One region of the Radiobacillus sp. PE A8.2 genome, then DNA from elsewhere that is predicted to be linked to it. Evidence: predicted binding sites of a transcription regulator. Region 1 holds the regulator's gene; the other holds the start of a gene.

Evidence for each region. Region 1 encodes CtsR, which represses protease genes until heat stress. Its sites were predicted from a motif close to ATGGTCAATAAAGGTCAAACA; they were not measured.
Region 2: a site for CtsR is predicted at 2,040-2,060, ahead of ACI6MV_RS13590 (ATP-dependent Clp protease ATP-binding subunit). Genes of this name have one in related genera too.

The regions. Positions count from the first base shown of each region.
Region 1 is NZ_JBJGXI010000086.1:392-6,021, reverse strand. It holds gene clpC (ATP-dependent protease ATP-binding subunit ClpC) at 146-2,578, opposite strand; gene mcsB (protein-arginine kinase McsB) at 2,598-3,662, opposite strand; gene mcsA (protein-arginine kinase activator protein McsA) at 3,662-4,213, opposite strand; gene ACI6MV_RS24480 (CtsR family transcriptional regulator) at 4,237-4,695, opposite strand; gene ACI6MV_RS24475 (MgtC/SapB family protein) at 4,827-5,525, opposite strand.
Region 2 is NZ_JBJGXI010000023.1:64,578-77,537, reverse strand. It holds gene ACI6MV_RS13590 (ATP-dependent Clp protease ATP-binding subunit) at 1-1,988, opposite strand, end outside; gene mbcS (acyl-CoA synthetase MbcS) at 2,807-4,378, opposite strand; gene ACI6MV_RS13580 (tetratricopeptide repeat protein) at 4,700-6,085, shown strand; gene ACI6MV_RS13575 (Ppx/GppA phosphatase family protein) at 6,558-8,084, shown strand; gene ACI6MV_RS13570 (RNA degradosome polyphosphate kinase) at 8,285-10,387, shown strand; gene pdaA (delta-lactam-biosynthetic de-N-acetylase) at 10,432-11,223, opposite strand; gene ACI6MV_RS13560 (mechanosensitive ion channel family protein) at 11,349-12,200, shown strand; gene ACI6MV_RS13555 (YfkD famly protein) at 12,297-12,960, opposite strand, start outside.

The DNA.
Region 1 (5,630 bases):
GTCTCGCTAGTCGTTGGCGCTCGGAGCTGGCCGTGGCTAATGCTTAATGTTATCCACGTTTAGTATATTTTATAATTTCCTGCTTTGCAGTTAAAAAACCGGAAGGCAAATGCCTTCCGGTCTCATTGCATGATCACTTAGCTAATTAGTTTGCAGAAACAGTAAACTTATTATCTTTGTCAACATCTATTTCTACCTTTTGTCCTTTATAGATTGTTTCTTTGAGCAATTCCTCTGATAAGAGATCTTCAACATTCTTTTGAATAGACCTACGTAAAGGTCTTGCCCCATATTCTGGATCAAAGCCTTCATTCGCAATCTTATCCAGAGCCTCCTCAGATATAGAGAAATCAATTTCCTGTTCAACTAGACGTTTCTTTAGTTGCTCTATCATAAGGGTAACGATATGTTTCATATGTTTCTTCTCTAATGAATGGAAAACGATGATTTCATCAATTCTATTTATGAATTCTGGACGAAATGCTTTTTTCAACTCATCCATTACTTTTGATCTCATATCTTTATAGCTTTCTTCCTCATCACCGAGATTAAATCCAACGAATTTATTACGTCTCAGTTCACTTGCACCAACATTGGAGGTCATGATAAGCACTGTATTTCGGAAATCAATCAACCTACCTTTAGAATCAGTTAAACGCCCATCTTCTAGTACTTGCAATAGAATATTGAACACTTCTGGATGTGCTTTTTCTACTTCATCTAGTAAGACAACAGAATATGGCTTTCTTCTTACCTTCTCTGTTAATTGTCCACCTTCTTCATAGCCAACATAGCCTGGAGGTGACCCAACTAAACGAGAAGTGGCATGCCTTTCCATGTACTCTGACATATCAATTCGGATCATCGCTTCTTCGTCACCAAACATCGCTTCTGCTAATGCACGTGCTAATTCAGTTTTACCAACACCGGTTGGCCCAAGGAAAATAAATGAACCAATTGGACGTTTCGGATCCTTCAGACCTGCTCGCGCACGACGAATCGCCTTTGATACAGCCTTCACTGATTCTTCTTGACCGATTACTCTGCTGTGTAGTACCTCTTCAAGGTTTAATAAACGTTCGCTCTCGTCTTTTGTAAGCTTTGATACCGGAACACCCGTCCATGTAGAAACGACGCTAGCAATGTCCTCTACGACTACCTCAGAGCTTTCCTGTCCTTGCTTCTCTTTCCATTCTTGTTTCGTTTCATCTAATTCATCGCGAAGTCGTTGTTCGCTATCTCTTAACGATGCAGCCTTTTCAAACTCTTGACTTTGAACCGCAGCATCTTTTTCTTTTCTTACACCTTCAAGCTTTTGTTCTAGCTCTTTCAAATTTGGTGGTGCAGTATAAGAACGAAGACGTACTTTTGAAGCTGCCTCATCAATTAGATCAATCGCTTTATCAGGCAGGAAACGATCTGTAATATAACGATCAGAAAGTTTTGCTGCAGCATCAATAGCATCATCCGTAATTGTTACACGGTGGTGTGCTTCGTAGCGATCACGTAACCCCTTTAAAATCTGAATCGATTGATCAACAGTTGGCTCATTCACTTGGATTGGTTGGAAACGACGCTCTAATGCTGCGTCTTTTTCAATATATTTACGATACTCATCCAATGTAGTTGCACCAATACACTGCAATTCACCTCGAGCAAGTGACGGCTTCAAAATATTTGACGCATCGATGGCACCTTCTGCACCACCTGCTCCTATTAAAGTATGGAGTTCATCAATAAACAAGATGATATTTCCCGCTTGACGGATCTCCTCCATGACTTTCTTTAGACGGTCTTCAAATTCACCACGATATTTTGTACCTGCTACAACTGTACCCATATCCAGTGTCATAACACGTTTATCTCTCAGTATCTCTGGAATTTCATTATTGATAATTTGTTGCGCTAAACCTTCCGCAACTGCCGTCTTACCAACACCAGGCTCACCGATAAGTACCGGGTTGTTCTTCGTTCTTCTACTAAGTACTTGAACAACACGCTCTATTTCTTTTTCTCGTCCGATAACCGGATCAATATTACCTTCTTTAGCAATTGCAGTTAAATCACGTGCAAGAGAGTCAAGCGTTGGTGTGTTAGCCGACGCGGACTGTCCACCGCGTCCGTTATGCCCGGCAGCAGATTCATTGCTACCTAGCAGCTGTAACACTTGTTGACGTGCTTTGTTTAAACTTACCCCTAAATTATTCAATACCCGTGCGGCAACTCCCTCTCCTTCACGGATCAATCCTAACAGGATATGTTCAGTACCAACATAGGAATGACCTAGTTTTCTAGCTTCATCCATTGATAACTCGATTACTTTTTTAGCTCTAGGTGTATAATGAATGGTCTGTGATACTTTTTGTCCACGACCGATTAATTGTTCTACCTCTTGTTGAATTTTCTCTGTTTCAAGTCCAAGTGCATGCAATGCTTTTGCAGCTATACCTTCACCTTCACTTACTAATCCAAGTAAAATATGTTCTGTCCCTATATTGTTATGCCCTAATCTTACTGCTTCTTCTTGAGATAGAGCTAAAACTTTCTGTGCCCTCTCTGTAAAACGTCCAAACATCATGATGCATTCCTCCTATTCTTTACTCTTCTAATTGCAGTCTTTCACGAATAATGGAAGCTCTTAATATATCTCTTTCATCTGGCGTAAGGTTTCTTTTCGCATATTGTTGAAGAAAACCAGGCTGTGTTAGCACCATTAATTCATTCAGTATTGTTTTTGAAATATGATTAATAAAACCCTCATCTATTCCTAATCTTACATCTGATAAGCATGTAGCGGCTTCCTTGGATTCAATGATACGACTATGCTTCAATACGCCATAAGATCTAAAAATGCGGTCTTCCAACCGAAGTTCAGAGTTCTCCATCAAAAGCTGTCTAGCCTTACGCTCTTGTTCAATCAATTTTTTAACAACACTTTCCAAATCCTCTACAATATCTTTTTCTGACCTACCTAAAGTTATTTGATTAGAAATTTGAAAAATATTACCTACCGCCTCACTACCTTCACCATAAATACCTCTTACCACTAGCCCCAGCTGATTAATAGCCGGAATCATGCGATTCACTTTTTGTGTTAAAGTTAGTGCAGGCAGATGCATCATGACGGATGCTCGTAACCCCGTACCAACATTCGTTGGACAACTCGTTAGATAGCCCCTTTGTTCATCAAATGCGTAATTAATTTTCTCCTCAAGCCAGTCATCAAAAGCAAAAGCTTGCTCTAATGCCTTATTCAGCTGGAAGCCTGGAAAATATAACTGAACTCGTATATGATCCTCCTCATTAATCATTACTGATACTTGTTCGCTCTTTGATATTAAAACTCCTCCATGTATCGACTTTTCTGCTAAATGAGGACTAATCAAATGCTTTTCTACAAGTACACGTTTCTCGATCGGCTTTAATTCATTCATAGAAACGAACTCGAAATCATTGTAATCTAAGAAGGATTGATGGTGATACTCCTGGTTGAAATATTCTAAGATTCTGTCCAGATCAGCTGCATCTGCAATGATTGGAAAAGGAACTTGTGCAAAGTTCCTTGCCAAGCGAATTCTACTGCTCATCACAATATCACTATCTGGGCCTTCTTCTTTTAGCCATGGGCTAATTGCTTCATTCATAAATTGCTGCAATGACATTATCCTTCATCCTCCTCAGCCTGTTTATGGTCGAGGGTCTTATCTAATGCTTTGATTTGGTCCCGAACGTTTGCCGCCTCTTCAAATTCCTCTTTTTCAATAAGGTATTGTAGTTGTTGCTTCAGTTCGTTTAATTGTTTCTTTTGTTTTAAATTTCCACCAATACGTCTAGGAATTTTACCTTCGTGGTTAATATTACCACTATGAACTCTGCGGAAAAGCGGATTTAACCGATCAGCAAATGTTTGATAACAATGAGAACAACCAAACTTACCAACACCAGTAAATTCTTGATAAGTCATCCCGCATTTAGGACACTTTAATTCCTCACTCTTACTAAGCGTATGCTTCTTTTTGTCTCCAACAGAAGTGGATTCAAAATTAAATAAGCCTGAGAGTAGGTCATGTAGTGAATAAGGCTCATCGTCATAGGACACATAGCCAATCTCTTTGGCGCAATGTTGACAAACATGCATTTCTGTTTTGTTTCCGTTAACTACCTTAGTAAAATGAAGTGTAGCTGGGCGTTCATGGCATTCTTGACATTGCATACCATACTCTCCCTTCGTTATCCTTAATATTTAAGTGCAGAAAGCATCGCTGTCAAAATTCTCGTTCTCATTTCGTCACGGATAGGCAGTTGTAAAGCAAGTGTATTTCTATGAATCGCACTTACCATTATTTTTAACTCTCTTTCGGAGATTAGCTCTTCCTCAAGCATCCGTTCTAGGATATCCGCCGCTGCCTGTTGTGAAACAGAAGGCTGAATCATTGCGATAATTTCATCAATCAACTTCGCCTTATCCTCATGCGTAATCCGAATGATACGAATGTATCCTCCGCCTCCGCGTTTACTTTCTACTATATATCCTCTTTCCACAGTAAACCGAGTATTAATCACATAGTTAATTTGAGAAGGAACACATTCAAATTGATCAGCTATTACGCTCCGTTTAATTTCGATTATGTTTTCACTATTTTTTTCGAGCGTCTTTTTTAAATAAGCTTCAATTACATCAGATATATTACTCATGTTTCCCTCCTCGCATCTGACTTTGACTATCTTTGACTATAAATACATTATACTCGAGTTCCTTATTTGTGCCAATATTTTTGTTCACACTACACTCAAGCGTGCAATAATTGATATTGCCTATGTAGTCGTTATTGCCATTCCTTTACTTGCCTGACTTCTGCTAATTTGGAAAGTTGATCATACAATTTTATGAACTTCATAGTTTTATCTTTCTTTAATTCCAATAACACCACTCTATCTGCATTGATATCTTTATCCACCCTAATTCTATGAATAGAAACATCTAAATCTTGGAACACATCAGTAAGCGAATCTATATCAAATTTTGATGATATAATCATCTGAATGAACATTTTATTTCTACGCTTATGAAAGATAGTTTCGAAATTGTTTAATAGTGCTAAACTTATAAGGATAATAAATGTCGTAAAGATAGCCTCCGCATACATTCCTGCTCCAACAACTAATCCTAAACCAGCTACTGCCCATATCGATGCCGCAGTGGTTAGCCCGCGTACTGTCATTCCATTTACTATAATTGTTCCCGCCCCTAGAAACCCAATTCCACTTATTACATAGGAAGGTATTCTGGCCGGATCGAACTGGCTGTTCTCATGCGCACTTATGTACTCTTCAAAACCATATAGAGATAACAGCATCATCAAACAAGAACTAACTCCAACTAAGATATGCGTTCGAAATCCAGCTGAGTGATTATTAAATTCTCTTTCAATCCCGATTATGCCCGCAAGCAATAATGCAACAATCAACCTACTCGCTATTAATAAAAATTCATCGTTAATTAGTTTATCCAAAATCAGATCCATTTAATTCCTCCAGTTAATTTTATTCTATTTTATTACCCTATTTTAATTGATATTAAAATAGGACAAAATATTGAATAAATTTATTCTTGTTAATACTAATACAGT
Region 2 (12,960 bases), on a different contig from region 1:
GGATCATAACCTTTATCAGATAAATATTTCTTCGCTTCATCTGTAACGGTAATTGCATATCCTTCATCTTTTAAGTTTACTGCCAACTCATCAAGCATAATGTCGACGATTTTAATTAAATCGGCTTGGTGCAATTCATTAAACGGGATGATTGCATCAAAGCGATTTAGAAACTCTGGCTTGAAGTAGTCGCCTAAAACTTCTAAAGTCGATATTGCCTCGTTATTTTCCTTATCAAAGCCGACGGTGATTTTTTTAGAACCAGTGCCAGCATTACTTGTCATTATAATAACGGTATCTTTAAAGCTCACTTTTCTCCCATGGCTATCGGTTAAGTGACCATCTTCCATGATTTGTAGGAACATGTTCTGCACGTCTGGATGTGCTTTTTCAATCTCATCTAGCAAAATTAAACCATACGGGTTACGGCGTACACGTTCCGTTAACTGACCCGCATCTTCGTGTCCCACATACCCTGGTGGTGACCCAATAATTTTTGATACCGAATGTTTTTCCATATATTCACTCATATCCAGACGGATCAGTGATTCCTTCGTACCAAACAGTTCTTCTGCAAGTGACTTCGTTAGTTCTGTTTTACCAACACCTGTTGGTCCAACGAATAAGAATGAACCAATTGGACGATGTTTTGATTTTAAGCCTGCACGACTACGACGAACGGCTTTCGCTACTTTTTGCACGGCAGTTTCCTGACCAATAACCTTCGCTGATAAATTAGAAGCTAGCTGCTTCATCTTCGTTTGTTCATCAGATTGTAGCTTACGGACAGGAATGCCAGTTTTCTCTTCAATAATCAACTGGATATCCTCCACTGTAACCTCTGCGTTTGGCTCATCATTTGCTTCTTGTAGTTTTTTCTCTAACAGTACTTCTTGATGTCTTAAGTTCGCTGCACGCTCGTAATCTTCTTTTTCTGCAGCTTCCTGTTTTTCTTTCGCTATTTCATCTAAGCGCGTTTGCAGCGTATCAACATCTGATTCAGAATGCTGCAAGTTCAAACGAGACCCAGCTTCATCAATCAAGTCTATTGCTTTATCTGGTAAGAAACGGTCTTGTAAGTAACGCTGTGAAAGCAACACTGCTCCATCTACTGCTTCATCCGTGTATTTAACACGATGATACGCTTCGTATCGCCCTTGTAGCCCCTGCAATATTTGAATAGCTTCTTCTGTTGAAGGTTCTTTTACAATGATGGGCTGGAAACGGCGTTCTAACGCTGCATCCTTTTCAATTTGACGATACTCTTTCAACGTTGTCGCACCGACTAGCTGTAACTCGCCACGCGCTAAAGCAGGTTTTAAAATATTACCTGCGTCCATTTGTGAGCCTTCTGCTGTACCTGCGCCAACGAGCAAGTGGATCTCATCAACGAACAAAATCACATTATTACGCTCATGCAACTCTTTAACTAGTTGCTTCATACGCTCTTCAAATTGACCGCGCATTCCTGTATTCGCTACGAGTGACGCAACATCCAATATATAAATTTCCTTGTTTTGTAGTTTAGTTGGTACTTCACCATCAGCAATTTTTAGAGCTAAGCCTTCCGCAATTGCTGTTTTACCTACACCTGGCTCACCAATTAAAACAGGATTATTTTTATTTCTTCGATTCAATGTCTCCATCACACGTTTAACTTCTTTATCTCTTCCAATCACTGGATCAATCAAACCAGCTTTAGCAGCATGACTTAAATTTCTGCCAAGCTCGTCCAGTAACCCGCCACCTCTTTGCTTGCCGTTCTTTTGCTGTTTTTGTCCACCAGCCTGAAAACCAGAGGTAAACGGATTGTTTGCTCCGGATTGAGCATTAAAATCTTTATCTGAAAAGAAACCTGATGGATTCTTTGCACTTTGTTGTATTTCTTGGAAACAATTTTGACATACATTTAATTGTTGAGTTTGATCATTAAATCGAAGGGTAACATGTACTTCCGCTTGACGAACGCCGCAATGTTGACATTGCATAGCCGACTCCTCCTTCATTTGTTTCACCTAATTAGATTTGGTCAATGTTTGACTTTGACTATCTTTGACCTAACCCTATTATAGTTTGACTAACTTTGACTTTCAAGTATTTTGTTTTGAAAATTTAATGCTGTTTTTTATTGCGTATAATGGCTATACTCCGGCGTAACGTAGTGCTCGTGATTTCCGCTCCGGCAGTCGCTTTTCGCTAGTTTAAAGCGTTTTTCTTTAAACAGGCACGGCTTCAGCTAACTCAGAAGCAAATGTTTTCGGTGGGACGAGTAATCGCAGTCCCATAGTGCGCTTCTGAGTGGATCTTCAGCTCGCGCTTTTCCCGCTGGAGTCGGCTGCCTGGAGCTACAATCACCCGACGTAAAGAGCAATCCCGTTATGAAGCGGAGGAAATGCCCTTCGACTCCTGCGGGACTAGCGGCGTAAGTGAGACCCCGCAGAACGCAGTTCGAGGAGGCTCACTAGCCCCCCGCGGAAAGCGAAGGGCATTTCCGGAGCGGGGCAAGCACTCGCCAAACTACGACGCATATTACTTCAACTATGAAATACCTCTACGAAAACAACATAAAAAACCTACCAACTCATTGTTATTGAATTGGTAGGTTATTATGGTCAACGTTTGGACTGTCTACTTTAATTGGTACTAGAATAAGTGCAATAACGAGTAGCACGACCCAGGCTAATTCCTTCATTACACAATCTCCCCTTATTAGCCTAACTTTTCTTCCATCGTAACATATCTTGGACAAAGTAATGTTACAAGTTAATAAAAAATCGCATGGGATACCCACACGATTTCTTCCTTCTTATAAAACTGTTTCTTTTTGTCTTAATTCAATCCGACGAATCTTTCCTGATGATGTTTTTGGCAACTCATCTATAAATTCAATTTTACGCGGATATTTATAAGGCGCTGTTAATGTTTTTACATGGTCTTGTAGTTGTTTGATTAATTGATCATCACCACTAACATTATCTTGTAGTACAACGTACGCTTTTACGACGTTACCACGAATCTCGTCCGGACTGGCAACAACAGCACATTCTTTCACCGATGCATGTTTGATTAATGCGTCTTCTACTTCAAATGGTCCAATTGTATAGCCGGAGCTTACGATAATATCATCGCTTCTACCTTCAAACCAGAAGTAGCCGTCTTCATCCATCGATGCTTGGTCACCTGTCACGTAATAGTCACCGCGCTGTGCTTTTTTTGTTCGTGCCGGGTCTTTGTAGTATTCTTTGAAAAGTGCTGGTGTATCTAGTGGAATTGCAATATCCCCAACCGTTCCCGGTGCTACAGGATTACAATCTTCATCAATAAGTACAACTTGATTTCCTGGTGTTGGTTTACCCATCGATCCAGGTTTAACGTCCATACCTTTTAGGAATCCTAACAATAATGTGTTCTCTGTTTGGCCATAGCCATCCCTAACTGTCACATCAAAGTGTTTCTGGAACGTATCAATTACCTCGCGATTAAGTGGCTCTCCCGCTGAGACCGCACTATGCAAAGCTGGTAACTGATAGTCAGGTAGATTATCTACTTTTGCCATCAAGCGATATTCAGTTGGTGTGCAGCAAAGTACATTAACACTATGTTTCTCAAGTAAACGAAGGTATGTTTTTGGATTGAATTTACCATTATAAACAAACCCTGTAGCTCCTGAACCGAGCACGGAAAGTAATGGACTCCACACCCATTTTTGCCATCCAGGTGCAGCTGTTGCCCATACGACGTCTCTTTCATGAATGCTCAACCAGTTTTTCGGAGCTGTTTGCAAGTGTGCATAGCCCCATGCATGCGTGTGCACCACACCTTTTGGATTACCTGTAGTTCCAGAAGTATATGGTAAAAATGCAATATCATCACGTGTAGTCGACACCATCTCTAACCTATCAGATGCTGCTTGTTTCAATGTGCTCAAATTTTTCCATTCATTCACATCGCCACCAAGGGTGAATTTCTGCAATTGATGATATTCTTCAAGCCCCATAAAAGGTTCAACAAATGGATAATAGCTGACGATTCCTTTTGCTTCCCCATGAGTAACACGGTATTGTAAATCTTTGGTGCGTAGCATTTCTGAACTTGGTACAACAACAATACCGGTCTTTAATGCTGCTAAATATACTTCATATGCTTCGATGATCCGCGGCACCATAACTAGAATTTTGTCACCTTTTTGCAGGCCATTTTCTAGAAATATATTTCCAATTTTATTGGCATTTGCTAATAATTGTGCATACGTTATTTCTTCTATATTTGCTTGTTCATCTTCTAAAATAATTGCTTTTCGCTTTGGATCCTGCGCATATTGCTCTACTTCCATCACTACGTTATATTGCATAGGTGCAATTAAATCTTCTCGTTTCACAGTCTCACCCTTTTACTTAGTAGTAGGTACTAATTACATGTCATTATAGCAAGTTTTAAAATAGCTGGAAAGTCATTTGTTTATAAAAAGCGCAGACTCCTCGACCATATCCGACAAGCCTTGGAGTGGCGCACTTCCATGTAGAGGATCCGCTTAAGACTTTGATGAGGCTGGCACAGGGGCTGGCGATGGCTAAAACTGGATTAAAGATTATCTTCATACTTCTCATATATTCCTTGACTGTCAAAAAAGATATCACCTATGAGTTGTACGAGGATAAGGTAATTATGATATGATAGAAGCAAATCAAGGAGGGATCGTATGCAATTCTCCGTTACTGACAATAAAAAGCCGATTACCCTAGAAGCAACTCGCCTCTCTGTGTTTCGTCAAAGTAAAATAGTCGAAGCAATTGATGCAAAGCAACGACACTATTATATATTTTTTTATAAAGATAACTTTCTTACATGGGTGCGTCCTAAGCACATCGTATTAAACAGTTATATCCATAAGGCCTTTGCTCATGGTGTTTTGTTTGACGGAGATCACCCAATTACGGATCAAGTCATCCAATTGCATCATTCCTTTTCCCACAGTCGCTTCAACCAGCTCTATAATAAGCTAACAGGAAAATATACTCCACAAGAAATTAGTTTAATCTTTACATTCTTCGATTCATTTATATCCCATAAACAAATAAGTAAATTGCTAAAAAAGACCTATTATGATTTTCGTAGAAATGGACAAATGCTGTCTGCGTACAAAATATTAAAGATTGCCGTATTATTTGACGAAAATGATACTTTTTCTAACGACATGATTAGCAGTATGCAATTCAAATCCTACGAAGAAATATATAAGGATTTATACGCACTTGTAGATAGAGATCCGATTCAGTTAGAAATTCTTTGTTTCACAGATAGGTCTACACCGAAAAAGGCGGCCTTGTTGCTCGGTTTACTTCGCAATGAAAAACGATATCTCGATGAATTGGCAGTGCGCTTATCGATGCTCAACAACCAATTTTCTACTGACTATTGGTCAGAAATTAAAGCGCTAATTCGCAGCCACTTTCCCCAAGAAGAGCAGCAAAAGTTGCTTTATATTATTGCAGAACAAAACCATCACCCCGATCTACAGTCGGATCTATTTGGCAGTTTCCTCGATTCCAATGATGCAGACAGTATTGTTCGATTTCTCGTCGATCGATCGGTACAACCAGCTCCAAACCAAATGCCAACTGTGGCAACTAACTTTTTATCGGCAAAACCATCTACACTACTTACCTTGTACCCAAAATTAAATGTACGATTAGTTGAATTATTTAAAGATGAGCATGTTGCCTTAGATAAGATTGTCATAAGGACTGTGTCTATCCTATTAACCGAGCATACACTGGCAGAAGTTAGCGATTGGTTAGCCGCTTTCCGAAATGCTAGTATATCCTTACCTATCGCGCAGAGACTTAAAAAAATGCAGCTACTAGAAGACGATCCAGATCGCCAGCTCCCTTTAGGGGAAATGTATTTAGAGTTGGATCAGCTTGATAAATCAATCGACTGCTTTAAGTGGGAAATGGAACTAAAACCAACAGATCCAAAACCAGTTCAATTACTAATGAATGCTTACCGGAAATTAGGGGATAAAACTGAAGCAAGCACTTATCAACAGCTGCTTGTACAAATGCAAAAACACTCTTCAGCATGAGCCTAATGATTCGGCTGAATCAGATCTAGGCTGTGTGCACTGGGTCCGGTAAAGCCGGCGACCAATGTTAGGCATCTATAGGTTGGCCAGGCGATTCGGTTTACTGTGGTTATCGAGTCAACTTGGCGTGGCCGACCATAATTTAGGCGGACACAGATGCACTTATTTCGACTAAAATCAATGTTTTGATAGTTCAGCGGACACCATAGCCCTTATTTGCCAACAAAAGCACACCGTAGCAACAACTTCATTTAACTAAGCGCACTGATGGCCGTATAATCCTCATTTAGTTTGGTTATGTCACAGATAACTGCCAAGGTGTCCGCGAAGCCCACACCCCAACAGGTGGGACATCTCCCAAAAACGTTCCCATGTCTACCCGACCCCCCTCCTCAACCCAACAGCCACTTGTCTCTTAGCGATTAGCATTATGTTATAATATGGGACACAATAACTATAGACGGGTGATATGATGGATAAAAATTATTTTGCAATTATAGATATCGGATCAAATACGATGCGGTTTGTCGTTTATGTGCAAGAAAAAGCTGGCAGATTACGCGAAATAGAAAACGTGAAAGCTGTCGCACGATTACGTAATCACTTAGATAAAGATAATAATTTAACAGAAACTGGTCTAGGCATTTTAATCACAACACTCACTAGCTTCAAGGAAGTAGCAGAAACATATCAATTATCGGATATTGTCTGCGTTGCTACAGCAACAATTCGACAAGCTAGAAATAAATCTACGATACAAGATGCAGTAAAAAAGCATATTGGCTTCGAAATGCGAATATTATCAGAACAAGAGGAAGCCTTTTATGGGTACTTAGCGGTAGTTAATTCTACATCTTTAACAGAGGGAATTACCGTTGATATCGGTGGTGGCAGTACAGAGGTTACTTACTACAAGAACCGTAAGTTGATGGAGTCACACAGTTTTCCTTTTGGTGCGCTCACGCTTAAAGATTTTTTTATTAGTGAAGTACCGACAGATTTAGAAATAAATAAGCTTCGAAATTTTTTGTACGAACAGTTCCAAACATTGCCATGGCTAAAAAATAAAAGAGTGCCACTAATTGGAATTGGTGGAAGTGCACGAAACATGGTTCAAATTGATCAAAATATCAAAAGATACCCATTAGCAGGCTTACACCAATATGAAATGAATGATAGCGATATAGCATATATCAGCAACTATTTGGCTGCCCAACCATTGCAAACCCTGCAAAAGGTCGAAGGATTATCAAAGGACAGAGCCGACATCATCTTACCAGCAATTGAAGTTTTTCATTGTTTGTATAACACGATTGAAGCAAGTTCGTTTGTATTAAGTAGAAAAGGGTTACGTGATGGTGTCTTTTATGAACAGCTCTCTAAGGACCTCGGATCTTTTTTATTCCCTAATGTGCTCGAAGATAGTATTCAAGAATTGATCAATGATTACAATCTAAGTCCAAAACAAATTTTACACGTACAGTATATTACAAGAAAGCTATTTCATGTATTACAAAGTAATGGCATTGGTTTGTTGACGCAGCAAGACTGGATCCAAATAAAGCGGGCCAGCTTTTGTTTTAATCTAGGTAATTATATCGATTCAGAATCCAGTGCACAGCATACTTTTTATTTGTTAGCGAACCGCACGATTGATGGCCTTTTGCATATTGATCGACTAAAGCTTGCTCTAGTTGCATCGTTTAAAAACAAAACGGTTTTCAAGCAATTCTTGCAACCGTACAAGCAGTGGTTTTTGAAAAAGGAACAAAAAAAATTACATCTATTAGGTGCGATGCTTAAATTTACTTACTGCTTGGACGCAACAAAAAGACAGGTTGTTCAGGATTTTGAAGTAACGATTAAAAAGGATACGATTTATATGACGCTTTTCTGCAACCAAAATTGGTTGCCTGAGGAGTATCAATCAGAGAAACAAAAAAAGCACTTGGAGAAATTGCTTAAGAAAAACATTGAATTAAACTTTGTATCGAATTAAGTCAATTTCATTTGCCTACTATTATGATTTGCACTATAGGCTAGAGTTTATCTAACCACTCGAACTGTCGCATATGAATCAAGACATGACGGTATTATAATTGATTAGAAATTTTATAAAATTTTACAAATTCTTAATATATCATGAGCCTCTTATGTTGTATAGTAAAAATGAGTTACTATTAACAAAGGATGATAATAGTGTCGAGCTTCGTTACGGAAATAAATTCATTAGACAATCCATTGTATTACAATAATCGTGAGTTAAGCTGGTTAGCCTTTAACCAACGCGTATTGGAAGAAGCACAAGATACCTATAATCCTTTATTAGAACGCATGAAGTTTTTGGCGATCTTTAGTTCGAACTTGGATGAATTCTTCATGGTACGCGTTGCCGGTCTAACCGATCAAATGAAAGCCGGGTTTAATAAACCTGAAAATAAAGCGGGTCTAACACCTAAACAACAACTGGCCCGAATTTCTGATTTCAACCATAAGCTCGTTGATCAGCAATATCAAACCTATCATAAGCTAATCCCGCTTCTAGAAAATGAACATATTGCTACTGTATCATTGGATGATTTGGATTTTCAACAACTAGAACAGCTAGAAGAATATTTCGATGAACAAATTTTTCCTGTATTAACACCGATGGCGATTGACGCTTATCGACCATTTCCGATGTTATTGAATAAATCGATCAATTTAGCTGTTGTACTTGAAGACATGTCTGACTCTAGTGTGATCGATACGAAGACAGCTATTGTACAAGTACCGGCCTTGTTAGACCGTTATGTGCGGATTAATCATTATCAAATTCATTACGTTCTATTAGAGGATATCATCAGTCATTTTATTCATAAATTTTTCAAAGGCTATAAGGTAAAATCGATTACGGAATTTCGAATAACTAGAAATGCGGATATGACCATTCACGAAGAGGGTGCAAGAGACCTTCTAAAGGAAATTGAAAAAGAATTAAAAAAACGTAAATGGGGTTCTGCAGTTCGCCTAGAGGTACGTGAAGACAAGTATGATCAGACAATCGTGAATTTTTTACTTCAGGTACTTGAAATTCACAAAGGTGATCTGTATATCGTAAACGGGCCGCTTGACTTAACCTATTTATTTCAGTTTTATAAAAACTTAGCTGCAGTTAAAGAGGATCTCGTTTACCAGACACTTATTCCACAGCCTCCGATTGATTTGGATTTTCAGGAAAACATCTTTGAGGCAGCCAAAGAACGTGATATCTTTCTACACCATCCGTATGAGTCTTTTCAGCCGGTTGTTGAGTTTATTTCCAGTGCTGCAGACGATCCGGATGTACTTGCAATCAAACAAACCTTATATCGAGTAAGCGGTGACTCTCCAATAATTGCAGCATTATTAAGAGCTGCAGAAAAAGGAAAGCAAGTAACTGTTCTAGTTGAACTGAAGGCACGATTTGATGAAGAGAAGAATGTGCACTGGGCGAAAGAACTTGAAAAGGTTGGCTGTCACGTTATCTACGGAATGAATTACTTAAAAACGCACAGTAAAATCACGTTAGTCGTGCGCAAACGTGGAGAAACAGTGGAGCAGTTCGTTCATCTTAGCACTGGCAATTATAACGATCAAACGGCAGAGATTTACACGGATATGGGACTTTTTACAAGTGATCCTGAATTCGGAACTGACGCCACCAACTTCTTCAATTACTTGAGCGGATACACAGAAAAGCCAAAGTTCAACCATATATCGATGGCTCCATTTGAAATTCGAGACGATTTTATTCACCATATCGATCAAGAAATTGACATCCACAAGCAATATAAAAATGGCAGAATTATTGCCAAAATGAACTCCCTTACCGATAAACCGTTAATCAAAAAATTTTATGAGGCATCACAAGCTGGTGTGAAAGTCGATTTAATCGTACGTGGGATCTGCTGCCTTAGACCAGGAGTTCCCGGTGTTAGTGATAATGTACGCGTCTTAAGTATCGTTGGTCGCTTTCTTGAACATAGTCGCATTTATTACTTCCACCATAATGGCGAAGATCGGGTCTACCTTTCTTCTGCTGACTTAATGACAAGAAATATGGTTAAACGCGTCGAACTGATGTTTCCAATTTATCAGCGCAATATTAAAATGCGAATCCACAAAATCTTGGCGATTACATTAAAGGATAATGTAAAAGCACGTGAACAATTCAGTGATGGGACGTATCATTATGTAGCGGTATCCCCTAACGCCGAAATAGTCAATAGTCAAATGGTGTTATATAATATGGCCAATCGCGTTTTAGAGGATGAGGAGTAAGAAAAAACCCGTGAAATAATTTTACGGGTTTTTTCTTACATCATTTACATTCCAAATATGGATGGTGGTAATATGTCTTTCAAAACTAAATCATCTAAGCTTTTAAACGTATAGCCTTGCTTTCTGAGGTCTGTAATCAAATGCTCTAACGCATCTGCATTATCCTTCGAGACAGTGTGTAAAAGAATTACTGCTCCAGGGTGGATTTGTTGAATCACGGAATTATAACTTTTTTGCCAACCCTTTTGATCATTTATGTTCCAATCGACAAAGGCCAACGACCAAAACATAGGGATATAGCCAAATTCATTCAGCCACTGTAACGATTGATCACTAAAGGCGCCTTTTGGGGGACGTACATATTTCATTGATTTCTGAGATGTAATATTAGCAACTGCTTTTTCTAACTTATCCAATTCTTTCTTCATTTCTTCTTTTGAAATGGTTGTTAAATCCGGATGATAATACGTATGGTTGCCGACAATATGACCATCCTTTACCATCCGTTTTACAAGCTCTTCGCTACTTTCTACATAGTGACCTGTCACAAAGAAGGTTGCTGGGATTTGATATTCATTTAAAACATTTAAAATATCACCTGTATATCCTTGTTCATAGCCATTATCGAAGGTGAGATATATGACTTTGTCTCCTGATTTATCAAGGTAGTAACCGCCATATTTTTCAAGTATGTTCGCATATTTTCCTACCTCTGGTGGTTCATGATTTGTTCCTTTTTTATAGCCCCAACCATAGCTGGCAGCATCTGTATTCATTGGCATGACAGTTAAGCATATACCTAATATCACAACCATTAACCAACTTACTCTTTTCATCATCAGTCCCCCACTTTTTTTATTTATTTTTCCTTGATTGCTTTGTTTTTATTCAAAGCAGAATCACATCCTTCACATCTAGGACATGCTATAATATACATAATTGCAAACTCGGAGGTATTATGATGGACTTTTCAATGAGTAACGAGCTTTTAAAAACAATCTGGGAGCATTCAGCCACAAAGCTCACGATAGCCGCAATCTTAGCGATATTATTCCTAATTATTTCAAGAAAAATCATTCATTCCTTTTTTAAACGAACCGATTTTATTGAAGAAAAGAAAGAACGGACCCTAGAATTGATGTTAAATTCGTTAATCAGATATGTGGTTACCTTTGCATTTCTTTTCTACTTTATTAACATCACCTTTGATGTGGAGTTGGGTAGTATCCTAGCCGGTGCCGGTATTATAGGTATCGTCGTTGGTTTTGGAGCACAAAGCTTAATTACAGATCTTTTCGCAGGGGTTTTTCTTCTTTACGAGAAACAATTACAACAGGGCGATTGGGTGAAAGTAAACAATACGTATTCTGGAACTGTAGAAGATATTGGTTTACGGTTTTTAAAAATCCGTCAATGGTCTGGTGTATTGTTGACGATAAGTAACGGGAAAGTAACTGCAATTGAGAATTATAACATGGAAAAAATGCGAGTCTTAGAACATGTTACAACGAGCTTTTATGAAGATCCGAAGAAGATGTTTTCCTTACTTGAGGAGGTTTGTGAGCGTCTTAATATAGAATTACATACCTATTTAAAAAAGGATATTACCGGGGCGCCCGTCGAGCCGTTTACATTATATGGTATGTCTTCTTTAAATGATCAATATCGCGGCTATAAGTATACGGTATCAGGGCTTTGTAATGATGCGGAATATTTTACAGCAGCAAAGGAAACCCGTCGAATCATTGCTGAAGCATTGTTTGAAAATAACATTCAAATGGCTGAACAGCGTGTTGAAATGCGGTCGGAGTAATAGAAAAAACGAAGACGCTCGGAACTGAACGTGTGTCAATGCACTATATTTACAAAACCAAAGGCTGTCATCTCGATGACAGCCTTTTATCCATTATTATTGTTTAAGCTGGAAGGAAAACGAAACATGGTCTTGAATTGGGATCCATGCACCTATTCCTTGCTTGGTTACATTTTTGACAACAATACTCTTTTTTGAACCTTTTAATTGTAAATAGACTTCTCCAAATGTGACTTGCCCTTTTTCATTCACAGCTGGTGCATAAGAATGAAGATATCCTACCTTTTTCGTAGGAACAGCGTAAGAGTTATCAAGCTTTGTTCCTTTACCAACAACCGTGTGAAATGACAATGGCAGATCTGTCTGTTCCTTTGCATTTAACAACATCATCTTTTTAATGTCATCAGGTTTGTCAATTTTAGTTGTTAACCCACCTTTGACATGCTTCTCTTCCTCTTGATTGTAATGCATTGTTTTTTGCGTATTACCACCGATATTGTTCGTTTGATTCGTATTAATTTCTTGGTATTCCCAATTAATACTCGTTTCATTTGATTTGTAATTTAATGGCCAATGCCCCATATAAATCATCCCTCGATAACCAAAAGCAATCGGGGAAGGCTTTATAGAAGTTTCATTTAACAGCTTGATTAAATCTGGGTTTTCTATTTCCATATCAGCATTTTCGATTAATTCTTCGACTAATTCACTTGGCTCTAGAATTACTTCGTCTTTCGTTGAATTAGGATACGTATTTTGT